Regions from separate parts of the Streptomyces sp. PL-25 genome, predicted to be linked through region 1. Evidence: riboswitches for the same ligand, from Rfam matches in the RefSeq annotation. Region 1 holds a riboswitch; each other region holds the start of a gene.
What was found. Region 1 has a riboswitch for cobalamin ahead of nrdI (class Ib ribonucleoside-diphosphate reductase assembly flavoprotein NrdI). Riboswitches for the same ligand answer to the same signal wherever they lie in the genome.
Positions count from the first base shown of each region.

Region 2: another riboswitch for cobalamin. It lies ahead of R4Z62_RS06920 (cobalamin biosynthesis protein); the one in region 1 lies ahead of nrdI (class Ib ribonucleoside-diphosphate reductase assembly flavoprotein NrdI).
Region 3: another riboswitch for cobalamin. It lies ahead of R4Z62_RS22525 (ribonucleoside-diphosphate reductase subunit alpha); the one in region 1 lies ahead of nrdI (class Ib ribonucleoside-diphosphate reductase assembly flavoprotein NrdI).
Region 4: another riboswitch for cobalamin. It lies ahead of R4Z62_RS26345 (CoA-acylating methylmalonate-semialdehyde dehydrogenase); the one in region 1 lies ahead of nrdI (class Ib ribonucleoside-diphosphate reductase assembly flavoprotein NrdI).

Region 1 covers NZ_CP136997.1:6,690,285-6,697,256, reverse strand. Annotated here, with positions in the region: gene R4Z62_RS29830 (malate synthase) at 1-737, shown strand, start outside; cobalamin riboswitch at 992-1,214, shown strand; gene nrdI (class Ib ribonucleoside-diphosphate reductase assembly flavoprotein NrdI) at 1,387-1,806, shown strand; gene nrdE (class 1b ribonucleoside-diphosphate reductase subunit alpha) at 1,776-3,944, shown strand; gene nrdF (class 1b ribonucleoside-diphosphate reductase subunit beta) at 3,979-5,001, shown strand; gene thiI (tRNA uracil 4-sulfurtransferase ThiI) at 5,020-6,306, shown strand; gene R4Z62_RS29805 (methylmalonyl-CoA mutase family protein) at 6,691-6,972, shown strand, end outside.
Region 2 covers NZ_CP136997.1:1,552,723-1,559,694, reverse strand. Annotated here, with positions in the region: gene cobN (cobaltochelatase subunit CobN) at 1-469, opposite strand, end outside; gene R4Z62_RS06925 (cobyric acid synthase) at 466-1,986, opposite strand; gene R4Z62_RS06920 (cobalamin biosynthesis protein) at 1,983-2,957, opposite strand; cobalamin riboswitch at 3,058-3,198, opposite strand; gene R4Z62_RS06915 (DUF397 domain-containing protein) at 3,359-3,565, shown strand; gene R4Z62_RS06910 (hypothetical protein) at 3,835-4,296, opposite strand; gene R4Z62_RS06905 (helix-turn-helix domain-containing protein) at 4,337-5,194, opposite strand; gene R4Z62_RS06900 (hypothetical protein) at 5,440-5,661, opposite strand; gene R4Z62_RS06895 (inorganic phosphate transporter) at 5,708-6,972, opposite strand, start outside.
Region 3 covers NZ_CP136997.1:4,964,258-4,971,229, forward strand. Annotated here, with positions in the region: gene R4Z62_RS22525 (ribonucleoside-diphosphate reductase subunit alpha) at 1-1,947, opposite strand, end outside; cobalamin riboswitch at 2,071-2,207, opposite strand; partial or broken gene R4Z62_RS22530 (GNAT family N-acetyltransferase) at 2,270-2,779, opposite strand; gene mctP (monocarboxylate uptake permease MctP) at 2,882-4,492, opposite strand; gene R4Z62_RS22540 (DUF3311 domain-containing protein) at 4,489-4,767, opposite strand; gene R4Z62_RS22545 (GntR family transcriptional regulator) at 4,916-5,680, opposite strand; gene R4Z62_RS22550 (extracellular solute-binding protein) at 6,144-6,972, shown strand, end outside.
Region 4 covers NZ_CP136997.1:5,891,966-5,898,937, forward strand. Annotated here, with positions in the region: gene R4Z62_RS26340 (DUF4430 domain-containing protein) at 136-669, shown strand; cobalamin riboswitch at 806-979, shown strand; gene R4Z62_RS26345 (CoA-acylating methylmalonate-semialdehyde dehydrogenase) at 1,223-2,746, shown strand; gene R4Z62_RS26350 (acyl-CoA dehydrogenase family protein) at 2,753-3,901, shown strand; gene R4Z62_RS26355 (enoyl-CoA hydratase/isomerase family protein) at 3,898-4,974, shown strand; gene mmsB (3-hydroxyisobutyrate dehydrogenase) at 4,971-5,891, shown strand; gene R4Z62_RS26365 (enoyl-CoA hydratase) at 5,888-6,688, shown strand; gene R4Z62_RS26370 (CbtB domain-containing protein) at 6,961-6,972, shown strand, end outside.

The DNA.
Region 1 (6,972 bases):
GCACCGACTTCCTGCTGCCGGACCGGGCGGGGGTGCCGATGACGGCGCCGTTCCTGCGGGCGTACACCGAGCTGCTGGTGCGCACCTGCCACCGGCGCGGCGCGCATGCCGTCGGCGGCCGGGCGGCCCAGGTGCCGGGCGCGGACGCGGCGGCGCGCGAGGCGGCCGTCGCCGCGGTCCGGCTGGACAAGGAGCGGGAGGCGGAGGACGGCTTCGACGGGTCCCAGGTGGCCCGTCCCGAGCTGGTCCCGGTCTGCCGGGAGGCGTTCGACGGGGTCCTCGGCGAGCGGCCGCACCAGCTCGACCGCACCCGCGAGGACGTCGAGGCGGGCGCCGCCGAGCTGCTGTCGGTGCGGCGGATCAGCGCCCCGCCGACCCCGGAGGGGGTGCGCACGGGCGTCGCCGTCGCGCTGCGCTGCTTCGCCGCCTGGCTCGGCGGCCGGGGCACGGTCGTCGTGGACGGGGTGCTGGAGGACACGGCCACCGCCGAGGTCGCCCGGACGCAGATCTGGCAGTGGCTGCGGCACCGGGTGGTCGACCGGGAGACGGTGGGCCGGGTGCTCGACGACGAGCTGGCCGCGCTGGGCGCCGCCTACCCGTGGGCGCCGCTGGAGGAGGTGCGCGCGCTGTTCGAGCGCACCGCGCTCGCCGGTGAGCTGCCGCTGTTCTTCACCCCGGACGCGTACGCGCGCCATCTGGTGCGCCGGACGGGAGCCGGGGGGTGCGAGCGGGGATAGCGGGGATGAGCCTGCGGCCGGACTGAGGGGTCCGGACGCGGCGCGTACCGAGGGGTGCGCGCGGCACCGGCGCGGTGAGGGCCGCGGCGGTGCCCGGGAGACGGGCGGGAAGCGCGGGTACGGCGCTTCCCGCCCGTGCCGTGTCCGGGTCCGCGCGCCGTGCGCCACCGCCGCCGCGACAGGGCTTAGGTATACCTAAGTTTTCCCGAAGACACAACATCTGGGGCTGTGCACCACGGCAGCGTTCTAGATGTAGTGTTGGCCGTGCTGGTGGTTCGCCAGGCACTCCGGTGCCCGGCGAGGCAAGAGGGAACCCGGTGGGAATCCGGGACTGCCCCGCAGCGGTGAGCGGGAACGACCGCCGTCATACGCACTGGACCCGGTGGACCGGGCCTGGGAAGCGACGGCCAGTAGACGTCTCGTACGACACGAGACACGCCCGCGAGTCCGAAGACCTGCCACCGGTGCGTACGCCGACGAGCGGCGTGCGTGCTCCGAGGCCCCGAGGGAGGGCCGCGTGGCAGCAGCACGGACCCGGGTCCGGCGTGCCCTTCTTCCGCCGCCGCCCGGCCCCGCCGTACGCGCCGCGACGCTCCTCCTCCCCCGGTCCTCGGACAGGGACGGGAACGAGCGAGAGGAGCGGCGGTCGATGAGCGGCCTCGTGTATTTCTCCAGCGTCTCGGAGAACACCAAGCGCTTCGTGGAGAAGCTGGGTCTGCCCGCCACGCGCATCCCCCTGCATCCGCACCGCGCCGGGCTGCCACGGGTGGCCGGGCCGTATGTGCTGATCACGCCGACCTACGGCGGCGGCGAACGCGCCGGGGCGGTCCCCAGGCAGGTGATCCGCTTTCTGAACGTCGAGGCCAACCGCGCGCTGCTGCGCGGGGTCATCGCGTCCGGCAACACCAACTTCGGCGTGGACTACTGCCTGGCCGGACGGGTGATCGCGGCGAAGTGCGGGGTTCCGGAGCTGTACCGATTCGAACTGCTGGGCACGGAGCGCGACGTCCGTGCCGTGAGGGAAGGACTGAGGACGTTTTGGACACGACACTCATCGGCGGCGGCGTGATCACCGCCCAGCGCGAGTCGGTCGGTACGCGCAAGGACTACCACGCGCTCAACGCCCTGCTGAACATGTACGACTGCGACGGCCGCATCCAGTTCGACAAGGACCGCGAGGCCGTACGCCAGTACTTCCTCCAGCACGTCAACCCGAACACGGTGGTCTTCCCCACCCTCAAGGAGAAGATCGACCACCTGATCGAGAACGACTACTACGAGGAAGCCCCGATCCGGCGCTACGACTGGGAGTTCGTCAAGGGCCTGTACCGGCGGGCGTATGCCCACGAGCACCGCTTCCGCACCTTCCTCGGCGCGTTCAAGTACTACACGTCGTACACGCTCAAGACCTTCGACGGCTCCCGCTACCTGGAGCGCTACGAGGACCGGGTGGCCGCGACCGCGCTCTTCCTCGGCGCCGGGGACGAGGCGCTGGCGTCCCGGCTGGTGGACGAGATGATGACCGGCCGCTTCCAGCCGGCCACACCGACCTTCCTCAACGCGGGCAAGGCGCAGCGCGGCGAGCTGGTCTCCTGCTTCCTGCTGCGCGTCGAGGACAACCTGGAGTCCATCGGCCGGGGCGTCAACTCGGCGCTCCAGCTGTCCAAGCGCGGCGGCGGGGTGGCGCTGCTGCTGACCAACCTGCGCGAACAGGGCGCCCCGATCAAGAAGATCGAGAACCAGTCCTCCGGGGTGGTCCCGGTGATGAAGCTGCTGGAGGACTCCTTCTCCTACGCCAACCAGCTCGGCGCGCGCCAGGGCGCGGGCGCGGTCTACCTGCACGCCCACCACCCGGACATCATGCGGTTCCTGGACACCAAGCGGGAGAACGCGGACGAGAAGATCCGCATCAAGACGCTGTCGCTGGGCGTGGTCGTCCCGGACATCACCTTCGAACTGGCCAAGCGCAACGAGGACATGCACCTGTTCTCGCCCTACGACGTGGAGCGCGAGTACGGCAGGCCGCTGGCCGATCTCTCCGTCAGCGAGCACTACGACGACCTGGTCGCCAACCCGCGCATCCGCAAGACCACGCTCAGCGCCCGCGAGTTCTTCAAGACGATCGCGGAGCTGCAGTTCGAGTCGGGCTACCCGTACCTGCTGTTCGAGGACACCGTGAACCGGGCCAACCCGATCCCGGGCTGGATCAACATGTCCAACCTGTGCTCGGAGATCCTCCAGGTGAACACGCCGAGCACGTACGACGCCTCGCTCGGCTACGAGACCGTCGGCCGGGACATCTCCTGCAACCTGGGCTCGCTGAACATCGCCGCCGCCATGGCCTCCCCCGACCTCGGCGCGAGCGTGGAGACCGCGGTGCGCGGCCTGACGTCCGTCTCCGACCAGTCGCACATCGACGCGGTGCCGTCCGTGGCGCACGGCAACGACCTGTCGCACTCCATCGGCCTGGGCCAGATGAACCTGCACGGCTACCTCGCCTCGCAGCGCATCCACTACGGCAGCGAGGAGGGCATCGACTTCACCGACCTGTACTTCTACACGATCGCCTACCACGCGCTGCGCGCCTCGAACCGGATCGCGATCGAACGCGGCACCGCCTTCGACGGGTTCGAGAAGTCCGCGTACGCCGACGGCTCGTACTTCGACAAGTACACCGAGCGGGCCTGGGAGCCGGCCACCGCGCGGGTGCGGGAGCTGTTCGCCGACGCGGGGATCGCGCTGCCCACCCAGGACGACTGGCGCGAGCTGAAGCGCTCGGTGCGGGAGCACGGCATCTACAACCAGTACCTCCAGGCCGTCCCGCCGACCGGGTCCATCAGCTACATCAACGACTCGACCGCCTCCATCCACCCGATCGCCTCCAAGGTGGAGATCCGCAAGGAGGGCAAGCTCGGCCGCGTCTACTACCCGGCGCCGCACATGGACAACGACAACCTGGAGTACTTCCAGGACGCGTACGAGATCGGCTACGAGAAGATCATCGCCACCTACGCGGCGGCCACCCGCCATGTCGACCAGGGGCTCAGCTGCACCTTGTTCTTCCGGGACACGGCCACCACCCGCGACCTCAACAAGGCGCAGATCCTCGCCTGGCGCCAGGGCATCAAGACGCTCTACTACATCCGGCTGCGCCAGGAGGCCCTGGAGGGCACCGAGATCGAGAACTGCCTGTCCTGCACCCTGTGACCCCCTCGCACGCCCCGTTCACGAAAGCACCCCGATGACCACCACCCCCGCCCCGCTGACCGAGATCTCGGTCACCCCGCCGGCCTTCCGCCAGGACCCGGCCGCCCGGCTGCGCCCGGTCAACTGGAACCGCGTCACCGACGAGAAGGACCTGGAGGTGTGGAACCGGCTCACCGCCAACTTCTGGCTGCCCGAGAAGGTGCCGCTCTCCAACGACGTGGGCGCCTGGCAGCAGCGGCTCACCGCGGACGAACGCACCCTGACCATGCGGGTGTTCACCGGTCTGACCATGCTCGACACCGTGCAGGCCACGGTCGGTGAGATCGTGCAGATCCAGGACGCGCGCACCGAGCACGAGCAGGCCGTCTACACCAACATCGCCTTCATGCAGGCCGTGCACGCCCGCAGCTACTCCTCGGTGTTCTCCACCCTCTCCAGCACCCCGGAGATCGACGACGCCTACCGCTGGGCGGTGGCCAACGACGTCCTCCAGCAGCGCTGCAAGACGGTGCTCGCGCACTACTACGGTGACGACCCGCTCAAGCGGAAGGTCGCCTCCACGCTGCTGTCGTCGCTGCTGCTGTACGCGGGCTTCTATCTGCCGCTGCACTTCTCCACGCACGCGCTGCTCACCAACACCGCCGACATGATCCGGCTGATCCTGCGCGACAAGGCGGTGCACGGCTACTACTCCGGCTACAAGTTCCAGCGCGGCCTTGAGCGGCTGACGGCGGCGGGCCAGGAGGAGATGCGCGCCTTCACCCATGCGCTGCTGGAGGAGCTGTACGAGCTGGAGCTGTGCTACTCGGGCGAGCTGTACGAGCCGCTGGGCCTGATGGACGACGTGGCCGTCTTCGTCCGCTACAACGCGAACAAGGCGCTGATGAACCTCGGTTACCCGGCCCGCTTCGGCGCGGACGAGACCGAGGTCAACCCGGAGATCCTGGCGGCGCTCTCGCCCGGCGCGGACGAGAACCACGACTTCTTCTCCGGTTCCGGCTCCTCGTACGTCATGGGCAAGGCGGAGAACACCTCCGACGACGACTGGGACTTCTGAGAGGCTCACATGTCCGCCATGTCCGGCAACCCCCAGGTGCCCGCTCCCCGGGCGGGTACCGCGCCGCACGGCGCCTGCGTCCTGCTCAAGCACGGCGAGATCTTCCTCAAGGGCCGCAACCGGCACCGGTTCACCGAGCGGCTGCACGACAACCTGCGGATCGCGCTGCGCGGGATCGGCGGCTCGACCTGGATCAAGACCGCGCAGAACGTCACCGTGGTCGGCGGGCAGGTCCCGCAGGACGCGCTGGTGGAGCGGGCGCGCCGGGTGATCGGCTTCAACTCCGTCGAACCGGCCCTGCGGGTGCCCAGCACCCTGGAGGAGATCACCCGGACGGCCGTCGCCGAGCTGAGCGCGGCCGGTGCCGAGCGGCCCGGACTCGGCTTCGCGGTCCGGGCCCGGCGCCGGGACAAGCAGTTCCCGCTGACGTCGTCGCAGGTGGCGGGGCATCTGGGGGCGGAGGTCCTGCGCGCTGTCCCCGGGCTGCGCGTCGACCTCACCCGGCCCGAGGTGACGCTGTCCGTGGAGATCGACCGCAAGGAGACGTACCTGTCCTGGCGGCGGCACCGGGGGCTGACCGGGCTGCCGGTCGGCTCCAGCGGGCGGGCCCTCGCGCTGCTGTCCGGGGGCTACGACTCTCCGGTGGCCGCGCACCGGGCCATGCGGCGCGGGCTGCACTGCGACTTCGTGCACTTCAGCGGCGCCCCGTACACGAACCCGGCGTCGGTGTACAAGGCATACGCCCTGGCCCGGGAGCTGAACCGGTACCAGCCGCCCGGACGGCTGCACGTCATCGCGCTGGGCAAGGCGCAGAAGCAGCTCGCCGTGGCGGGCGCCGGGCGGCTCCAGGTCGTCGCCCAGCGCCGCCTGATGATCCGCACCGCCTCGGCACTCGCCGCCCGTACCGGCGCCGAGGCGCTGGTGACCGGCGACAGCCTGGGGCAGGTGGCCAGCCAGACGCTGGCCAACCTCGCGGCGGTGGACGAGGCGGCGGCGCTGCCGGTGCTGCGTCCGCTGATCGGCTGGGAGAAGCAGGAGATCATCGACGAGGCCGTGCGCGTCGGCACCGCGGAGATCTCGGTGCTGCCCGACGAGGACTGCTGCCAGCTCCTCGCCCCGCCGCGCGCCAGCACCCGGGCGGGCCTGCCCCGGCTGCGCGCCGTGGAACGCCGCCTCGACCTCGACGAGGTGACGGCGGCACTGCTGGCGAGCGCCCGGGTGATGCTGCCCGGCGCGGACACCGGCCCCCTCCCCGAGACCCCGGCGCCCACCTGCCCGGCCCCCGCACCGGCCTCACCACCGTGAGGCCGTACCCGTCACCGCTGAAGGGGGCACACCGTGCCGGCGAGCCGCTCGCCGGCACCGGACGCGGCCTCGACGACCGGGCGGGGCCACCGGCCGGCCGCGCCGGAAGCACCGCCGCGGGGGCGCCAAGCGGTCCTCCCGGCACGGCCCGGCCCCCGGCAGCGCGCCGCCTCCGCCCGCGCGACCCGCCCCCGCCTCGCCCCGCCCCGCCCGCGGCCCCGTTTCCGGGCTCGGGCGCGGAAGGACCCGTACGGCCACCCGCCCCACGCGGGCGGCAGCGCGCCGTCGCTTTCACCCGAGCGGCCTACGCCACACTCCGGGAGAGAACAAGGTCACAACCTCGGCCTCTGCCTGCGCTCCACCGGACTGCCCTAGCATCCGACCATGACGGTCCTGCCTGACGACGGGCTCTCCCTGGCGGCCGACTTCCCTGACGCGACGCATGAGCAGTGGCGCCACCTGGTGGCGGGTGTGCTGCGCAAGTCGGGCCGGGAAGTACCGGACGACGAGGCGGAGGGCGCTCTGTCCACCGCGCTGGAGGACGGGTTGCGCGCCCGTCCCCTGTACACCGCGCGCGACCACGCGCCCGACCCCGGCCTGCCCGGCTTCCCGCCGTTCGTGCGCGGCGGGAAGGCCGAGGGGAGCACGGTCGGCGGCTGGGACGTG
Region 2 (6,972 bases), 5.1 Mb from region 1:
GCACACCGACCGTGGGGCGGCCCGGCACGCGCGGGCGCTCCCCGCGCACCCCGAACTCCGGCATCCGGCGCGGCTCCTCGAAGCCCTCGCCGGTCAGCAGCACCGTGTCGGACAGGAACCGGGCCAGCTCGGCGAGGTTGGCCGGGCCGCCCTCCACCAGGTAGCGCAGCGCCTCGGCGACCACACCGGCGGGCACCGACGACTCGGCCATCAGCTCCGCGTCCGGCACGCTCTCGCCGCCCAGCAGCACGGTCGGCACACCGGACGCCCTCAGCGCGGCGAGCCCGTCCTCCCAGGCACGCTTGCCGCCCAGCAGCCGCACCACGGCGAGGTCCGCGCCGTCCAGCAGCGCGGGCAGCTCACCGGTCACGTCCACCCGGGTCGGGTTGCCGATCCGGTAGGACGCCCCGCAGGCGCGGGCCGCCAGCAGATCGGTGTCGGCGGTGGACAACAACAACACTGTGCTCATGCGGGCGCTCCCGGTGGAATGAAAGGCAGTCCTTGCGGCGCGCCGGACTCGATGAGCCGCCACAGCGCGTCCGTGTCCGCGTGCTGTTCGATCAGGTCGCCGAGCCGGTCGAGCTGCTCCTCGCGCAGCGCGGCGAACGACGTGGTGGGCGAGGGCACGAAACGGCGGCCCGCGGCGGCGGCGACCACCCGCAGGAAGGCCCGGCGGAAGCCGTCCGACTCCAGCGAGCCGTGCCAGTGCGTGCCCCAGACCGAGCCGGCCCGGCAGCCGTCAAGGAAGGGTTCGCCGCCGGTGACGTCGGCGACGCCGTGATGGATCTCGTAGCCCTCGACCCGCTCGCCGAGGGCCGTCCCCGCGGGCCGGGCGAGGGTCTTGTCCGGGGCGAACCGGACGCGTACGGGCAGCAGTCCGAGCCCGTCGACCCGGCCGCGGCGGCTCTCGACGTCGTCCTCGATGTGCTCGCCGAGGAGCTGGAAGCCGCCGCAGACGCCGAGGACGGGCCGTCCCTCGGCGGTCCGGCGCCGCAGCGCGTCCGCGAGGCCCCGCTCGCGCAGCCAGTCCAGCGCCCGCACGGTGCCGCGGGTGCCCGGGACCACCACGAGATCGGCGTCGGCCAGTTCCTCGGGCCGGTCCACGAACCGCACGACGACGCCCGGTTCGGCGGCCAGCGCGTCCACGTCGGTGAAGTTGGACATCAGCGGGACGGCGCAGACGGCGACCCGCAGCACGTCCTCGCCGACCGGCGGCGCCACGGCGGACTCCCGTACGGCACCGCGCAGCGACACCCGCAGCCCGTCCTCCTCGTCGATGCCGAGCCCGTGCCGGAAGGGCAGCACCCCGTAGGTGTGCCGCCCGGTGAGCCCGTGCAGCATGCCGATGCCGGGTTCGAGCAGTGAGACGTCGCCGCGGAACTTGTTGACGAGGAAGCCGGCGACCAGCTCCTGGTCCTCGGGGGAGAGCAGGGCCACGGTGCCGAAGAAGGAGGCGAAGACGCCGCCGCGGTCGATGTCGCCGACGACGACCACCGGCAGCCGCGCGCCGCGCGCGATGCCCATGTTGACGATGTCGGTGCGGCGCAGATTGATCTCGGCCGGGCTGCCCGCGCCCTCGCAGATCACCGCGTCGTAGGAGCCGCGCAGTTCGGCCAGGCAGTCCAGCACCGTGCCCAGCAGCCGCTGCTGGCGCCCGCCGTGGTAGCCGCGCGCGCTCAGCTCGCCCACCGGCCTGCCCAGCAGCACCACTTGGCTGCTCTGCTCGCCGCCCGGCTTGAGCAGCACCGGGTTCATCAGCGCGGTCGGCTCGATCCGGCACGCCTGCGCCTGCATGGCCTGTGCCCGGCCGATCTCGGCGCCCTCGCGGGTGACGAACGAGTTGAGGGACATGTTCTGCGCCTTGAACGGCGCGACCTTGACACCCTGGCGCACCAGCCACCGGCAGATCCCGGCGGTGACGACGCTCTTGCCGGCGTCGGAGGTGGTCCCGGCGACGAGCAGCCCGCCGCCCCGGCCACCGCTCATGACGTACGTCCCTTCGTCCGACGGTCGCGACGGCCGCACAGGAGCTTCACGGCGGCACACGTGCCGAGCGCGAGCCAGCTCACGCGCCGTGAGAGCCGTACGGCCCGGTCGATGTCACCGGCCTGCACCGCGCGCCCCGCCGCGCCGTTCAGCACCGGCCGGTGCTCCACGCGCCCGGCGTACGACAGCGTGCCGCCGAGGCGGACGCCGAGCGCGCCCGCGAACGAGGCTTCCACCGGCCCGGCGTTGGGGCTCGGGTGCCGTCCGGCGTCCGCGCGCCAGGCCCGTACGGCGCCGCGCGGATCGCCGCCCGCGGCGGTGGCCAGGACGGCGGTCAGCCGGGCGCCCGGCCAGCCGGCCAGGTCGTCGAGGCGGGCGGAGGCCCAGCCGAAGCGCCGGTGGCGGGGCGACTTGTGGCCGACCATGGCGTCCAGGGTGTTGACGGCACGGAAGCCGAGAAGGCCGGGCACGCCCGCGACGGCACCCCAGACGAGGGCGCCGACCACGGCGTCGGAGGTGTTCTCGGCGACCGACTCGACGACCGCGCGGGCGATCTGGGCGGCGTCCAGCGCCTGCGGGTCGCGTCCGCACAGATGCGGCAGCCGCGCCCGTGCGGCCTCGATGTCGCCGGACTCCAGGGCCCGTCCGACGGCGCGGGCCTCGCGGGCCAGCGAGGTGCCGCCGACCACGGCCCAGGTGGCGGCGCCGGTCAGCAGGACGGAGGCGGTGTACGGGAAGCGGGGGGCGCGGGCGGCGCGGGCGGCGGCGGCCCCCAGCGCGACGGCGCCACCGGCGCACACGGCGGTGTGCAGCGCGCCCCAGCCACGGTGGTCGTGCCACAGCACACGTTCGACGGCGCCCGCGGCCCGCCCGAACACGGCGACCGGATGCCCGCGGCGCGGGTCGCCGAGGAACAGGTCACCGAGGAGGCCGGCGGCGGCGCCGTACGCGAAGACGCGATCGGCACCCATCGGGTCAGCCGGCCGCGGGGTCGGTCAGGGAATCGCTGATGAACCTCGGTCGGCAGCCGCGCATGGCGATGGTCCTCACTCAGGGTGTCCGCGCCCTGGTTCGACGTGACCGGCGGCGAGAGTTCCTGGCTCCCGGGGATGTTCCTCCCCGGTGACAGTGGCGGGACCGCGCCGGATTCGCACCGGCTTCCTCTTCTGCCGCCGTACATGGCCCCGGAAGTCCACCACGGCCCCGGAACAGCCGTCAACTTGCCGTTGACCTGCGGCGGGGTGGTGTGCCGAGGCTCATATCCCCGGCCTGGGCCCGCGGACTTGAAACGGCTCCTTTTGGCCTCTTTCCCGGCATGGAAGCCGGGAAGACTCCTGTCATGAACACCCATGGGGGCTGAAGGAGGTGGGCGTTGGCAGGCAGGGAGCCGACGGGGCGCGCTTGGGTCAGGAGCAGCTACTCGGGCGACGGACAGGAATGCGTGGAGGTGGCCGCCGAACGAGGCCGCACGCTCGTGCGCGACTCGAAGTGCCCGGGGAGCGGACGGCTCGCCTTCGGGCGGACGGCCTGGTGTGGTTTTCTGGAGGAGCTTGTGGACCCGGAAGCGGACGGCTCATGATCCGTCCGGGGGGACGGGAGGGACGCACATGCGAGAACGAGCCGGACGAACGGCCCCGGCAGGAGTGAGGGCCCCGGGCTCGGCGGGGGGCCACGCCTCGGCGGTGGCCTCGTTGATCCTCTTCTCCTCGGCGACGGGCGTCGTCGCGGTGGGGGCGGGGGCATTGGCGGCCCTCCTCGTTCCGGGGGGTGTCGCCAGGGGGGTGGTCTGGCTGGTGGTGACCGTGCTGGTCGCCGTCGCCGCGGGCCTGTGGTGGGGGATGACGCCGCTCACGGACCGGCTCCGGGTGCTGAGCCGTGCCCTTGCGGCGGTTCAGCCCCGGAGCGAACCCCCTCGCTGATCTCCCGCCGGCCGGTGCCGCCGGAGCGCCGCCCCATCGCTCTGCCCAGTCCCGCGCCCGCCGCCGCGACGACCGCCGCTCCGCCGGCCCCCGCGATCGTCGTGGTGAGCGGAGTGGCGGCGCCGAAGGGCAGGCTGGGCGCGACCCGGGCGGCCAGGGCGACACTCAGCAGCAGGACGCTGCCACAGGCGGTGCCCAGCAGCAGCCGCACCGACATCAGCCGGATCTCACCGGCGACCCGCGCGCTCTCCAGCCGGATCAGAGCGTCGGTCAGGTCCGGACTCTGCATGGCCTCCTTCTTGAGCGAGTTGTCGTCGAGAGCCACGGCGCCCTCCGGCTCCGTACCTGCGCGCAGGCGCTGCCACCACGCCCGTATTCCGAAGACCGCCATGGGGCCTCCCCCGTTCCCGCCCGGGTCGTCCCCGCCCGGTTCAGCTGTTGTCCAGACTCTCCCTGACCGACGCCAGCAGCTCACTCATCCGGTCGCCCTCGTACGCCCTTGGACCGATCTCCTCGAAGCACTCCTGGTAGCGGACCTCCAGCCCCAGGTCGCCCCGGCTCGACAGACCGCCTCCCGGACCTTCGATGAAGGTGAGGTCGTCGTCGTCCTTGAACGTGAGCAGGATGAACGCGGTGGTGACGCTGAAGTGCGCTCCCGCCGAGAAGGGCAGCACCCGGAGCGTGGTGCGCGGGTGCTCCGCCAGGGTCGCCAGGTGGTCGAGCTGCCGGCGCATCACCGAGGGACCGCCGATCTGACGCCGGACGGCCGCCTCGTCCAGGATGATGTTCATCTCGGGACCGTCGCCCGTGTCGAAGAACCGCTCCTGACGGGTGAGCCGCAGGTCCACCTGCTGCCGGACCCGTGACTCGGGGGCCATGGGGGCCAGCAGCGCCGTGGCGTAGTCCTCCGTCTGCACGAGCCCCGGCAGGATGGTCGGGTTGTACATGCGGATCGTGTCCGCCGACCCCTCGTACCCCAGGTACAAGGCGTACTGGGGCGACACCACGTCGCTGTACTGCGCCCACCATGACTGTCCTTTCGAGCCGCGTGCCGCGTCCTCCAGCTCCGCGACCAGACCGGCGTCCGTGACCTCGTACAACTGGAGCAGGGCCCGCAGGTCCGTGACCCCGAGACTGACCGTCCCGGCCTCGATCCTGATCAGTTTGGAGAGCGACCATTCGAGGGCCTTCGCGGTGTCCCGCTGGGTCAACCCGGCGTTCTCGCGTGCCTTGCGCAGTTCGATTCGCAGCCTGCGTCGGTTGAGGCTCGGATCGATGTCTCTTGGCATGGTGCTCCCTGCCACATGTCGGCGTTGACTTGTCGGGCTGCCACCATCGAACAGTTAACTACCCACTAGAGTAGGTGACTTAGACCACGGCGACCAGCCTCTGTCAGTATGACATGTGTCGTTTCGCTGAGGTCGTGAAGAGTGGTCGAAGACAGCAAAAACCCCCGTAAGCGTCATAGAACGACTCACGGGGGTTGATGCGGTCGGTGCGGCCGGGGGCTGAGTGGCCGCAGGGCTTCCTGTGGTCAGCCCAGAATCAGGGAAATTCCGTAGGCGACAGCCGCCGCACACAGCGCGAAGCACGCATAGGCACCGGCGGTGGCGGCGAGGGCCGACTCGCCGCGGGTCGACGCGGCCTCGCGGCGGGACAGGCCCGCGATGCCGAGGGTGAACAGGACCACCAGGCCGACGGTGGCCACGAGGCTGACGCCGAAGACGGAACCGAGGGCCGCCCAGTCGATCTTCATGTCGGAGCTGCTTTCTTGATTCTCGGGAGCCGGGTGGGGCGCGCGGTCAGACGGCGGCGGCGGGCGGGGTGGCCGCCGCCGGGGCCGCGACCGGGCTCGGGTCGAGGACGGGGACGGGCGCCGGGGCGGGGATGGTGGCCATGAGGCCGTCGGCCGCCGCCGCGCCCGCCAGGGGCGCCGCCGGTGCCGCGGCCGGGGGCGGGGCCACCGCGGCGATCGCCTGGGTCACCACGCCGGCCGGTTCCCCGGCGGCGGGCTCGGTCGCGTTGACGTTGGTGTGGTCGACGACCTGGCGGCGGGAGATCTTCCAGATCGCGAAGCTCGCGGCCACCAGGAACACGGCGACCAGCGCGGTGCCCCAGTCACCCAGGCCGGTGACGACCTCGGCGCCCGCGCCGACCACCGCGGCGGCCGGCAGCGTCAGCACCCAGGCGACGGCCATGCGGCCCGCGGTGGACCAGCGGACCACGCCGCCCTTGCGGCCCAGGCCCGCACCCATCACCGAGCCGGAGACGACATGCGTGGTGGAGAGCGAGAAGCCCAGGTGGGAGGAGGCCAGGATGGCCGCGGCCGAGCTGGTCTGGGCGGCGAAGCCCTGCTGCGGCCGGAGGTCGGTCAGGCCCGTGCCCATGGTGCGGATGATGCGCCAGCCGCCGATGTAGGTGCCGAGCGCGATGGCCAGACCCGCGGAGAGGATCACCCAGGTGGGAGGGTTGGCGCCGGGGGAGACGGCACCGCCGGCGATCAGGGCGAGGGTGATGATGCCCATCGTCTTCTGCGCGTCGTTGGTGCCGTGCGCCAGCGAGACCAGGCCCGCGGAGGCGATCTGCCCGACCCGGTGGCCCTTCTCGGCGGCCCTGCCGTCCGTCTTCGCGCCGATCCTGTACGACAGCCGGGTCGCGACCACCGCGGCGACGCCCGCGACGACCGGCGCGGCGACCGCCGGGATCATGACCTTGGTGACCAGGACGTCGCCGTGCACGGCACCGACGCCGGCCGAGGCGATGGTGGCGCCGATCAGACCGCCCAGCAGGGCGTGCGAGGAACTGGACGGGAGCCCGACCAGCCAGGTCAGCAGATTCCAGAGGATCGCGCCGACCAGGGCGGCGAAGATGACCTCGGGACGGATGCCGGTCTCGTCGACGAGACCCTTGGAGATCGTGTTGGCGACCTCCACGGAGAGGAACGCGCCCACCAGGTTCAGCGCGGCGGACATGGCCACCGCGACCTTGGGCTTGAGTGCGCCGGTGGAGATGGTGGTGGCCATCGCGTTGGCGGTGTCGTGGAAACCGTTCGTGAAATCAAACGCGA
Region 3 (6,972 bases), 1.7 Mb from region 1:
CACCAGGTAGGAGTTGACCTGGAGGAACTCACCCGAGAGCGTCTCGCGCTTGAACAGGTTGGAGACCTGCGGCTCGATGCACTCGTAGACGCCCGCGATGGAGGCGATGGTGGCGGTCGGCGCGATGGCCAGCAGCAGCGAGTTGCGCATGCCGACGGCGGCGATCCGCTCGCGCAGGGCCGCCCAGCGCTCGGGCCAGGTCAGCTCCACGTCGTAGTGGTCGGGGTGCAGCACGCCCCGGGCGGCGCGGGTCTTCTCCCAGGCGGGCAGGGGCGTGTTGCGCTCGGCGAGGTCGGTGGACGCCTCGTAGGCGGCCAGCATGATCCGCTCGGCGATGCGGGTCGACAGGGCCTTCGCCTCGGGGGACTCGAACGGCAGCCGCAGCTTGAAGAAGACGTCCTGGAGGCCCATCGCGCCCAGGCCGACCGGCCGCCAGCGGGAGTTGGAGCGGCCCGCCTGCTCGGTCGGGTAGAAGTTGATGTCGACGACCCGGTCCAGGAAGGTGACGGCGGTGCGGACCGTCTCGTCCAGCCGCTCCCAGTCCAGGTCACCCGTCTCGGGGTCGGCGAAGGCGCCGAGGTTGACCGAGCCGAGGTTGCAGACCGCCGTCTCCCCGTCGTCGGTGACCTCCAGGATCTCCGTGCACAGGTTCGAGGAGTGGATGACGTGGCCGGGCTCCGCCGTCTGGTTGGCGGTGCGGTTGGCGGCGTCCTTGAAGGTCATCCAGCCGTTGCCGGTCTGCGCCAGGGTGCGCATCATCCGGCCGTACAGCTCGCGGGCGGGCATCGTCTTCTGCGCGAGCCCGGCCTCCTCGGCCCTGCGGTAGGCCGCGTCGAACTCGTCGCCCCACAGGTCCACCAGCTCCGGCACGTCCGCCGGGGAGAACAGCGACCATTGCGCGTCGGCGTTGACCCGGCGCATGAACTCGTCCGGTACCCAGTGCGCCAGGTTGAGGTTGTGGGTGCGGCGCGCGTCCTCACCGGTGTTGTCGCGCAGCTCCAGGAACTCCTCGATGTCGGAGTGCCAGGTCTCCAGGTAGACGGCCGCCGCGCCCTTGCGCCGCCCGCCCTGGTTCACCGCGGCCACCGAGGCGTCGAGGGTCTTCAGGAACGGCACGATGCCGTTGGAGTGCCCGTTGGTGCCGCGGATCAGCGAACCGCGCGAGCGGATGCGGGAGTAGGCCAGCCCGATGCCGCCCGCGTGCTTGGAGAGCCGGGCGACCTGGTGGTAGCGGTCGTAGATGCTGTCCAGCTCGTCCTTGGGGGAGTCGAGCAGATAGCAGGAGGACATCTGCGGGTGGCGGGTGCCGGAGTTGAAGAGCGTGGGGGAGGAGGGGAGGTAGTCCAGGCGGCTCATCAGCCCGTAGAGCGCGGCGACCTCGTCGACGGCCCGGGGGCTGTCGTCCTCGGCGAGGCCGGCGGCCACCCGCAGCATGAAGTGCTGGGGCGTCTCGATCACCTTGCGGGTGATCGGGTGCCGCAGCAGGTAGCGGCTGTGCACGGTGCGCAGGCCGAAGTAGCCGAAGCGGTCGTCGGCGGACGGGTCGGCCAGCGCGTCCAGACGGGCCGCGTGCAGCCGGGTGAACGCGGCGGTCCGGTCGGCGATCAGTCCCTCCCGGTGGCCCACGGCGACGGACTCGGTGAAGGAGGTGACGCCCTGGGAGGCGGCCTCGGACCGGATGGAGAGCGTCAGCAGGCGGGCGGCGAGCCGGGAGTAGGCGGGGTCCTCGGAGATGAGCCCGGCCGCGGCCTCGGTGGCCAGCTCCCGCAGCTCCGCCTCGTCCGCGCGGGCCGAACGGCCGCGCAGCGCGGCGGCGGCGACCCGGCCGGGGTCGGCGTCGGGGAGGTCGGCGGTCAGCTCGGTCAGGGTCCGCAGCAGCGCGGCACCGGGACCGTCGTTCTCCAGGCGGCCCTCGGCTGAGACCGGATCGGCGGGCGCGATGGTCACGTGTGGCTCTCCCTCGCTCGGCACGGAGCCTCGGCGAGGGCAGGGAGCGGCAGCACGAGCGCGCACGGCGCCGCGTCCACCGGCCCATTCCGCGAGGCCCGGACGTCAGACACCCGGACCGGACGGCCGGGCGCACTGTTGGCAGGTCCTCGGACTGACGCTCGTATGCGGCCTCAAGGGCATGTGCGTACGAGTACACCGTTGCGGGACAGTTCCGGATTCGCACCGGATTCCCCTGCGACGACAGCGAGCATGAGCATACATCTTGTGCCGGGTGTGGAAGCCACCCCCATATGTTGTGTCGCGTCGACTGCGGAGGGTGTCAGAGGGTCAACGCGTAGGTGAGCAGCCTGGTGTCGGCCAGGTGGGGCAAGGGGTTCCAGTCGCGCCGCGGGGTGCGGACGAAGCCCAGGCGCTCGTAGAGGCGGTGCGCGCTGTGCATGGCGCGCTGGGTGGACAGCACCAGGCGGACACAGCCCGCGGTGGCCCGCGCCCGGTCCGCGCAGGCCCGCACCAGGGCCTCGCGCCCGCGCCCCGGCCGCGTGCCGCGCGGTCGACCGCGAGCATGCGCATCTCGGCCTCGCCGGGACCCGCGATGTCCGCCATGGGGCCGCCGGACGGCACGAAGGCGACCCCGCCCGAGCACCTCGTCCCGCGCCACGGCCACCAGCACCTCGCAGGCCGCCGCCCGTCCGGCGACGTCCCGCAGCACGTCCAGATACGGGTCGTCGGCTCCGAAGTCCAGCAGACCGTCCCGGAGGTACGCCTGGGCGGTGATCTCGCCCAGGGGGGCGTACTCGCCGGGCAGCGCCGGCCTGATCACGAGGTCCATGGCCCCGAGTGTGCCGCACGGACACGGCGACGGGCCGCCGGATTCTCCCGGCGGCCCGTCGGCCCGGTCGAGGGCGTCGGCCTCCTCGAAGGGGGCGTCCGCTCAGTGGGCGCTGCCCGCGGTGGCGGGCGGCAGCTCGACGGAGACACCGGCGTCCCCGGCGTCGGCCGTGTAGTCTTCCGGGCGGGTCTCGTCGACGCCGTCGGGGGCTTTCAGGGCCTTGAGGACGAAGGTCAGGACCACGGCGACGGCCACGTTCAGCACGAACGCCGTCATGCCGATGTAGCCGATCTCGCCGATGCCCGGGATCTCCTTGGCCGAGCCGCCGAAGTGCTTCTGCGTCGGCGAGGCGACCCCGTAGGCCGCGACCGTGCCGTAGACCATGCCGACCGCCCAGCCGGCCAGCAGCGCCCAGCGGTGGAACCAGCGGGTGAACAGGCCGCCGACCAGGGCCGGGAAGGTCTGCAGGATCCAGATCCCGCCGAGCAGCTGGAAGTTGATGGCCACGGTCTTGTCCATGGTCAGCACGAAGACCAGCGCGCCCACCTTCACCAGCAGCGAGACCAGCTTGGAGACCCGGGTCTCCTCCTTGGGCGTCGCGTCCGGCTTGATGAAGTCCTTGTAGATGTTGCGGGTGAACAGGTTCGCGGCCGCGATCGACATGATCGCCGCCGGCACCAGCGCGCCGATGCCGATGGCCGCGAAGGCGATGCCCGTGAACCAGTCCGGGAACATGTCCTCGAACAGCTGCGGGATGGCCAGCTGGCCGTTCTGCACCTTCACGCCCGCCGCGATCGCCATGAAGCCGAGCAGCGCCAGCAGGCCCAGCATCAGCGAGTACAGCGGCAGGATCGTGGTGTTGCGGCGGATCACCTCGCGGCTGCGCGAGGACAGCGTGGCGGTGATCGAGTGCGGATACATGAACAGCGCCAGCGCGGAGCCCAGCGCCAGGGTGGCGTACGTCCACTGGCCGCCCGGGGCCGGTGCCAGTCCGCCCGCCCCCGCCTTGCTGTACTTCTCGGAGGCCGCCGCGAAGATGTCGTCGAACCCGCCCAGCTTGATCGGGATGTAGATGATCGCGACCGCGATGACGATGTAGATGAGCGCGTCCTTCACGAACGCGATCAGCGCGGGCGCGCGCAGCCCCGAGGAGTACGTGTACGCCGCCAGCACGCCGAAGGCGATCAGCAGCGGCAGGTCCTTCACGAACCAGTTGGTGTTCTCGCCGCCGCCCACGCCCATCACGTCCAGCACCGCCTGGATGCCGACGAGCTGGAGCGCGATGTACGGCATGGTGGCGAGGATGCCGGTGAGCGCCACCGCCAGCGACAGGCCCTTGGAGCCGAACCGCCCGCGCACGAAGTCGGACGTCGTCACGTACCCGTGCTTGTGCGAGACCGACCAGAGCCGGGGCAGGAAGGTGAAGATCAGCGGGTAGACCAGGATCGTGTACGGCACCGCGAAGAACCCGGCGGCCCCGGTCGCGTAGATCGCCGCGGGCACCGCCACGAACGTGTAGGCGGTGTACAGGTCGCCGCCGAGCAGGAACCAGGTGATCCAGGTGCCGAAGGACCGGCCGCCCAGGCCCCACTCGTCCAGGCTGTGCTCGTTGTCCGCCCGGCGCCAGCGCGCTGCCAGGAAGCCCATGACGGTGACGAGCAGGAAGAAGAAGATGAAGACGCCGAGCGCGACGCCGTTGACGCCGTCCTTCACCGGGCCGCACCGCCCTTCGCGGACGCGGAGTCACCGGTGCGGCGCCCGCGCTGGTCGTGCTGCCAGAGCCGGTAGGCGATCACCGTGAGGACCGTGGAGATGATCACCCACAGCATCTGGTACCAGTAGAAGAACGGGATGCCGATGAACGTGGGGTCGGTCTTCGCGTACGAACCGACCCACAGCATCGCCACGAACGGCGCGACGAGGCAGAGGCCGATGACCACCCGCAGGGGTGTCACCACCCCTTTGCCCACTCCTGGCCCATCTGACATGTGCGGCTCCGTTCCTGTGCTGGTCACCGGTGCGATGCGCAGGCAATCTAGGTCACGGTGACAAGCGAACGGAACCCCTTGTCCGCATACCGGTTCCGCGGACACCGTCCGGGGACCGGGCGCAGGGGCACGGCGGGGCAGGGCGGGATCAGTCCATCGGCCTCTTCAGGCGCGCCACGAACTTGTAGCGGTCGCCGCGGTAGACCGAGCGCACCCACTCCACGGGCTGGCCGGTGCGGTCCTGGGAGTGCCGGGAGAGCAGCAGCATGGGCAGGCCGACATCGGTGCCGAGCAGCCCGGCCTCGCGGGGGGTGGCCAGCGAGGTCTCGATGGTCTCCTCGGCCTCGGCGAGATGGACGTCGTAGACCTCGGCGAGGGCGGTGTAGAGCGAGGTGTACTTGACCAGGCTGCGGCGCAGCGCGGGGAAGCGCTTGGCCGAGAGGTGCGTGGTCTCGATGGCCATGGGCTCGCCGTTGGCCATGCGCAGCCGCTCGATGCGCAGCACCCGGCCGCCCGCGGTGATGTCGAGCAGGGCGGCGAGCCGGTCGTCGGCGGTGATGTACCCGATGTCCAGCAGCTGAGAGGTCGGTTCCAGTCCTTGGGCGCGCATGTCCTCGGTGTAGGAGGTCAGTTGCAGCGCCTGGGAGACCTTCGGCTTGGCGACGAAGGTGCCTTTGCCCTGGATGCGTTCGAGCCGGCCCTCGACGACGAGTTCCTGGAGCGCCTGGCGCACGGTCGTGCGGGAGGTGTCGAACTCGGCGGCCAGGGTCCGCTCGGGCGGCACGGGCGTGCCGGGCGCCTGCGTCTGGGTCATGTCGAGCAGGTGCTTCTTCAGGCGGTAGTACTTGGGCACGCGCGCGGTACGGACGGTCGCCCCACCCTCGTTCTCCGCACTGCTGACGTCGGTGCTCATGCTCTGCCTTCCCGGCTCCAGTGCCGAAGCGACCGACTCCCGTCGGCCACGGCTCACATCGTGGCACGGCTTCTTGTGACGGGTGGCACCCGCACGCTCCGTGATCTCCTCTGTATACCGCCGTGACCCCCGCTGGTCTAGTCCATCGCCCGTCCCCGGCCCGGGTGGTCCACGCGAACAGGCGCGCGACCGGGGGGAAGTGACGGCCGGTGGTCCAGTGGAGCGGGGACGTCCGTTTGACCGCATGAGCAATGAAAGGTCCCTGCATATCGCGGTCCCATAACGGAGCACCTGAGCAGGTCGGCGCACCCTTGACAGCCCTATTGGTCTGGGCCAAGCTCCCCGTACTGGTCTACACCATTGGTCCAGGTCCCGGCCCCATGGGCGGTGTGCGCTGACGCTTCCAACTGTCGCTCAACCGCGGGGAGGCAGGGGGGTTTGTGGCATCCCTGAGGAGGGTGGCGTGAAGCGCAAGCTTGTTGCCGCGATCGGTATCGCGGGAATGATGGTCTCCATCGCGGCCTGTGGCGGCAGTGACGACGACAAGGGGGGCTCGAACGGTGCGGACGCCAAGGAGCTGACCGTCTGGCTCACCGTCGACGCGCAGAACAACTGGCCGGACCTGGTCAAGGCCGCCGACGACGCGGTGGTGAAGAAGCACCCGGGGCTGAAGGTCAAGCACGAGTACTACGGCTGGCCGGACAAGAACACCAAGCTCGACGCGGTGCTCGCCACCGACAAGGCCCCCGACGTGGTCGAGATGGGCAACACCGAGATGCTCGGCTACATGGTCAAGGGCGCCTTCGCTCCGCTGGACGCGTCGAAGTTCGACAACTCCTCCGGGTGGCTGGACGGCCTCAAGGCCTCCGTGACGTACGAGGGCAAGACCTACGGTGTGCCCTACTACGCCGGTGGCCGCGTGGCCAACTGGCGCAAGGACATCTTCGCGCAGTCCGATGTGAAGACCACGCCGAAGACCTACCAGGAACTGATCGCCGACCTGGACAAGGTGCAGCAGAAGCAGGGCGACAAGTTCAGCGCCTGGTACCAGCCCAGCCGTGACTGGTACGCCGCCATGTCCTTCGTCTACGACGCCGGCGGCTCCATCGCCAAGGAGGACGGCGGCCAGTGGAAGGCCAACCTCTCCTCGCCGGAGTCCCTGAAGGGCCTGAACGACTACAAGGCCGTCCTGGACAAGTACATGCACGGTGACAAGACCAAGGACGAGGCCGACCGGCCCATCGTCTACGGCCAGGGCAAGTCCGGCATGATCTTCGCCGCCGCCTGGGAGG
Region 4 (6,972 bases), 800 kb from region 1:
GGGCGCGCCGTGAACCGCTTCCCCTGTCATGGTCTGCAGCGCGAAGCCGAGAGTCTCGCCCGAGGCGGCGGCGGTGTCCGCTCCGTCCGCTCGGCGACGGGGCTGCGGGCCGCCCACACCAGGAAGGCTCCCGCCGTGCGACACACCTCCGGCACCTCAGCCGTCTCCCGTACCTCCCTGCGCCGTACGCTCATCGCCTCCGTCGCCCTCGGCGTGGCCCTGGCCGCCGCGCCGGCCACCGCCCAGGCCCACGGCGTACCGGGCACGCACGCCGTGCACGGCACGAACACCCCGGTCAGGGTGACGCTGACCGTGCAGGGCCCCGACGGGCCGCTGTTCCACGGGAAGGTCTGGACGCGCGGCCACGACGTCACCACGGCGACGGGCGGTACGCACAGATGCGACGGGACGAACGGGAGCGCCCACGCCTCCGCCGTGCCGACGCCCACCGCCGCCCTCGACGACGCCGCCCGCAAGCGGCACTTCGGCTGGGACGGTGCCTGGTACGCGTCGTTCGACGACTACGCGGTCGACAGCATCAAGAACGTCAGCGGCGGCGGCTCGGCGTACTGGAACATCTCCGTCAACGGCACGCCCACCCCGGTGGGCGGCTGCCAGTTCGAGCTGAACGCCGGGGACACGGTGGCGTTCACCTGGACGGCCTTCTGACGGCCGCCCGCCGCCCGGCGGCCGGGGGAGCGCCGCTCCTCCGGCCGGTCCGGCGCCCCGGCGGGGGTCCGCTTCGGCGGGAATCCGGTACGGCTCCACCCGTGGCACTGGATTTACTAGGACGTCCAACTATATTCTAGGGACGTAGGCCCGCGGTGCAGGGAAGCCGGTGTGATTCCGGCACGGTCCCGCCACTGTGACCGGGGAGTACGCCGTCGAGCAGGACGCCACTGACGAGCTGGATGTCGGGAAGGCGGACGGCGCGCGCTGATCCGGGAGTCAGGATACCGGCCGTGGGATGTTCCGTGTGGTCCACGAGGATGGAGCTGACACGCATGGCACCGGTGCGTTTCCACGATCCCGGCGAGCTGCGCCGCGGGAGTTCCCCGCATTCCGCCACCGGCCTCACCCGCCCCGGCCCGACGGCCTGACGGTCCGGCGTCCTCAGCGTTCCGCGCCGACCGCCCTCGCGCACGCCCGCGTCCATGAGCGGGCCGTGCGCCGGTCGCGCGCGCCGTCCTGGATCACCCCCACCTGACGAGAGCAGGCACCCATGATCCGTCCGAACCACCCCGCCGGTGTACGGGAACTGACCCACTTCATCGGCGGCGAGAACGTCCCGGGCACCTCGGGGGCCCAGGGCGACGTGTACGACCCCAACACCGGAGAGGTCCAGGCCCGGGTACCGCTGGCGGACCGGGCCGAGACCGAGGCGGCGGTCACCGTCGCCGCCGAGGCGCAGCGCGCCTGGGGCGAGTGGAACCCGCAGCGCCGCGCCCGGGTCATGCTGCGCTTCCTCCAGCTCGTCGAGCAGGAGAAGGACGACCTGGCCCGGCTGCTCTCCGCCGAGCACGGCAAGACCGTCGCCGACGCGCACGGCGACCTCCAGCGCGGCCTGGAGGTCGTCGAGTTCGCCGCCGGGATCCCGCACCTGCTCAAGGGCGAGTTCACCGACAACGCGGGCACCGGCATCGATGTGCACTCGCTGCGCTCGCCGCTCGGTGTGGTCGCCGGCATCACCCCGTTCAACTTCCCCGCCATGATCCCGCTCTGGAAGGCCGCCCCCGCCCTGGCCTGCGGAAACGCCTATGTCCTCAAGCCGTCCGAGCGGGCACCCTCGGTGCCGCTGCGGCTCGCCGAACTCTTCCTGGAGGCGGGCCTGCCGCCGGGCGTCCTCAATGTCGTCAACGGCGCGCGGGAAGCCGTCGACACCCTGCTGGAGGATCCCCGCGTGGCCGCCCTCGGCTTCGTCGGCTCCACCCCGGTCGCCGCGCACGTCTATGCCGCCGCCGCCGCCCACGGCAAGCGCGCCCAGTGCTTCGGCGGCGCCAAGAACCACATGATCGTGATGCCGGACGCCGACCTCGACCAGGCCGTGGAGGCGCTGGTCGGTGCCGGGTACGGCTCGGCGGGCGAGCGCTGCATGGCCATCTCGGTCGCCGTGCCGGTCGGCGAGGAGACCGCCGACGCCCTGGTCGCCCGGCTCAAGGAGCGCATCGGCACGCTGCGCATCGGCCGCAGCGACGACCCGGAGGCCGACTTCGGCCCGCTGGTCGCCCGGGACGCGGTGGAGCGCGTACGGTCCTACGTCGACCTCGGAGTGGAGGAGGGCGCCGAACTCGTCGTGGACGGACGCGACTTCGTGCTCCCCGGGCACGAGAACGGCTTCTTCGCCGGGGCCTCCCTCTTCGACCGGGTCACCCCCGACATGCGCATCCACCAGGAGGAGATCTTCGGTCCCGTCCTGTCCGTGGTCCGCGCGGCCGACTACGAGGAGGCGTTGCGCCTGCCCAGCGAGCACGCCTTCGGCAACGGCGTGGCGATCTTCACCCGGGACGGAGACACCGCCCGCGACTTCACCCGGCGGGTGGACACCGGCATGGTCGGCGTCAACGTGCCCATCCCGGTCCCGGTCGCCTACCACACCTTCGGTGGCTGGAAGCGGTCCGGCTTCGGCGACCTCAACCAGCACGGACCGGACGCCGTCCGCTTCTACACCCGTACCAAGACCGTCACGTCCCGCTGGCCCGCCGGGCTGCGCGAGGGCGCGAGCTTCACCATTCCCACGATGGGCTGAGCGACCATGACCCACACCCTGCTCACCGAGGACCAGCAGGCCCTCGTGGAGACCACCCTCGACTTCGCCCAGGACCACCTGGCACCGCACGCCCTGGACTGGGACCGCGACAAGCACTTCCCGGTCGACGTCCTGCGCAAGGCGGCCGGGCTCGGCCTCGGCGGCGTCTACGTCCGCGAGGAGTCCGGCGGCTCCGGCCTCGGCCGGGCCGACGGCGTCCTCGTCTTCGAGACCCTCGCCTCCGGCTGCCCCGCCATCGCCGGATACCTCTCCATCCACAACATGGTCGCCTGGATGATCGACCGCTACGGCGACCCGGCCCAGCGCGAGCGGTGGCTGCCCCGGCTGTGCGCCATGGACGACCTGGCCAGCTACTGCCTGACCGAACCCGGCGCGGGCTCCGACGCGGCCGCCCTCACCAGCCGGGCCGTCCGCGACGGCGGCACCTATGTGCTCAGCGGCGTCAAGCAGTTCATCTCCGGCGCGGGCGCCTCCCAGCTGTACGTCGTGATGGCCCGCACCGGCGGCACCGGAGCGGACGGCGTCTCCGCCTTCGTCGTCGACAAGGACGACGCCGGGGTGGGCTTCGGCCCCAACGAACGCAAGATGGGCTGGAACGCCCAGCCCACCCGCCAGGTGATCCTGGACGGCGTACGGCTGCCCGCCGACCGGCTGCTGGGCCGCGAGGGCGACGGCTTCCGCATCGCCATGAACGGCCTGAACGGCGGCCGGCTCGGCATCGCCGCCTGCTCGCTCGGCGGCGCCCGCAGCGCCCTGGACCGCAGCCTCGCCCACCTCGCCGACCGGGAGGCGTTCGGGCAGCGGCTGCTCGACGCGCAGGCGCTGCGCTTCCGGCTGGCCGACATGGCGACCGAACTCGCCGCCGCCCGCGCCCTGGTGCAGCAGGCCGCCCGCGCCCTGGACGCCGGCGACCCGCAGGCGCCGTACCTGTGCGCGATGGCCAAGCGGTTCGCCACCGACACCGGGTACACGGTCGCCGACCGCGCGCTCCAGCTGCACGGCGGCTACGGCTACCTCAGCGAGTACGGCATCGAGAAGATCGTCCGTGACCTGCGCGTCCACCAGATCCTGGAAGGAACCAACGAGATCATGCGCGTCATCGTGGCCCGCGGCCTGACGGAGGCGTTCCGGTGACCGGCACCGAGGACCCCGTCCTCCTGCGCACCGACGGCCGGGCCGCCCACATCGTCCTCAACCGGCCCCGGGCCCTCAACGCCCTCACCCACGAGATGGTCCGCCGCATCGACGCGGCCCTCACCGCCTGGGAGCACGACCCGGAGGTGGCCACCGTCGTCATCAGCGGCGCGGGCGAGCGCGGCCTGTGCGCGGGCGGCGACATCCGGGCCATCCACGACGACGCCAAGACCGGCGACGGCACCGCGGCGGCCGCGTTCTGGCGCGACGAGTACCGCCTCAATGCCCGGATCGCCCGCTACCCCAAGCCGTACGTCGCCGTCATGGACGGCATCGTGATGGGCGGCGGCGTCGGCGTCTCCGCCCACGGCAGCGTCCGCGTCGTCACCGAACGCGCGCGCGTCGCCATGCCCGAGACCGGCATCGGCTTCGTCCCCGACGTCGGCGGCACCTATCTGCTGAGCCTCGCCCCCGGTGAACTGGGCACCCATCTGGCGCTGACCGGCGCGCAGACCGGCGCCGGGGACGCCCTGCTGTGCGGGCTCGCCGACCACCATGTGCCCGCCGCCGCGCTCGGCGCCTTCACCGCCGACCTCGCCGTGCTGTCCGTGCACGACGCGCTCGCCCGGCATGTGCAGTCGCCGCCGCCGGGCGCACTCGCCGGGCAGCGGGAGTGGATCGACGCCTGCTACGCGGCCGACACCGTGGAGGAGATCCTGGACCGCCTCCTCGGCCGCGGCGAGCCCGCCGCGAAGGAGGCGGCCGAGACCCTGCTCACCAAGTCGCCCACCGCGCTGAAGGTCACCCTCGCCGCGCTGCGCCGCGCCCGGCACCTGGGCCCGCTGGAGGCGGTCCTCGACCAGGAGTACCGCGTCTCCTGCGCCGCGCTCGCCGCCCCCGACCTGGTCGAGGGCGTCCGCGCCCAGGTCATCGACAAGGACCGCAGGCCCCGCTGGTCGCCCGGCACCCTCGCCGAGGTCAGCGCGGCCGACGTGGACCGCTTCTTCGCCCCGCTCGGCGACCGCGAACTGGGGCTCGCCGGATCCGACAGCACCGTGGAGGTGGCCTGGTGAGCCTGACCGTCGCGTTCATCGGACTCGGGCACATGGGCGCGCCCATGGCCGCCAGCCTGGTCAGGGCCGGGCATCGGGTACGGGGCCACGACCTGGTGCCCGAGGCCCTGGAGGGCGCCGTCCGCGCGGGTGTCGAGCCCGCCGCCGACGCCGCCTCGGCGGTCGCGGACGCCGACGTCGTCGTCTCCATGCTGCCCGCCGGACGGCACGTCCTCGGCCTGTACGGCACCGTCCTGGCGGCGGCCCGGCCCGGCACCCTCTTCGTCGACTGCTCCACCATCGACGTCACCGACGCCCGTACGGCCCACGAGCGGGCCGCCGCCGCCGGGATGCGGTCGCTGGACGCCCCTGTCTCCGGCGGGGTGGTCGGCGCCGAGGCCGGCACGCTCACCTTCATGGCGGGCGGCGGCGAGGCGGAGTTCGCCGAGGCCCGGCCGCTGCTGGAGGCCATGGGCAAGAAGGCCGTCCACTGCGGCGGCGCGGGAGCCGGGCAGGCGGCCAAGATCTGCAACAACATGATCCTCGGCGTCTCCATGATCGCCGTCAGCGAGGCGTTCGTGCTCGGCGAGCGCCTGGGCCTGTCCCACCAGGCCCTCTACGACGTGGCGTCCACGGCGTCCGGGCAGTGCTGGGCGCTCAGCGTCAACTGCCCGGTCCCCGGCCCGGTCCCGGGCAGCCCCGCCAACCGCGACTACCGGCCGGGCTTCGCCGCCTCCCTCATGGCCAAGGACCTCGGACTCGCCGCGCGGGCCGCCCGCGACAGCGGGGTGGACACCGGACTGGGCCTCGCGGCAGCCCGGTTGTACGAGGAGTACGCCGAACACGTCGGCGCCACCGAGGACTTCTCCGGCATCGTCCGCACCATCCGGGACCGCGGCACCCGGCAAGAACGAGAAGGGGAAGGGGAGAAGCGATGAGCACGCGGAACGGCACCGGGCTTCCCGCGTACGAGACCATCCTCGTCGAACGCAAGGGGCGTACCGCCCTGCTCACCCTCAACCGGCCCGAGGCCCTCAACGCCCTGAATCTGACGGTCATGCGCGAGGTGGTGGCCGCGACCGAGGCGCTGGACCGGGACCCGGAGTGCGGCTGCGTCGTCATCACCGGCTCGGCGAAGGCGTTTGCGGCGGGCGCCGACATCAAGGAGATGCGGCCCCAGGGGTATCTGGACATGTACCTCAGCGACTGGTTCGCGGCCTGGGACCGGCTCGGGCAGCTGCGCACCCCGACGGTGGCCGCCGTCGCGGGCTACGCCCTGGGCGGCGGCTGCGAGCTGGCCATGCTCTGCGACATCCTGCTCGCCGCCGACACCGCCGTCTTCGGGCAGCCCGAGATCAAGCTCGGGGTGATCCCCGGCATCGGCGGCTCCCAGCGGCTGACCCGCGCGGTGGGCAAGGCCAAGGCCATGGAGCTGTGCCTGACCGGGCGCACCATGGACGCGGCGGAGGCCGAGCGGGCCGGACTGGTCTCCCGGGTGGTGCCCGCCGACGATCTGCTCGGCGAGGCGCTGGCCGTCGCCGAGACCGTCGCGGGCATGTCGCTGCCGGTGGCGATGATGGCGAAGGAGGCCGTCGGACGGGCCTTCGAGACGACGCTCGCCGAAGGCGTCCGCTTCGAACGACGGCTCTTCCACGCGGTGTTCGCGACCGAGGACCAGAAGGAGGGCATGGGCGCCTTCGTCGAGCGCAGAGCGCCCGAGTTCCGCCACCGCTGAGCGGCGGCCCGCATGCCGCCGCGCCCGGTCCGCCCTGCTGGGAGGGGAGATCACGTTCGGGGATCACCTCCCGGAGGCGGTCTTGGCCGGGGCGGCGGCACGCGGTACCGTCTGTTCGATATCGACGACGGCGAGACGGAAGCCGGTGGGAAACCGGCACGGTCGCGCCACTGTGTGCGACGGCTCCCCGGAGCCGCTCGCGAGTCAGACCCGTGGCCGTCGTCCAGCGCACCACCGAGATGGGACGCGAACTCCCAGAGGAGGCCCCTGCCATGGCGCAGCAT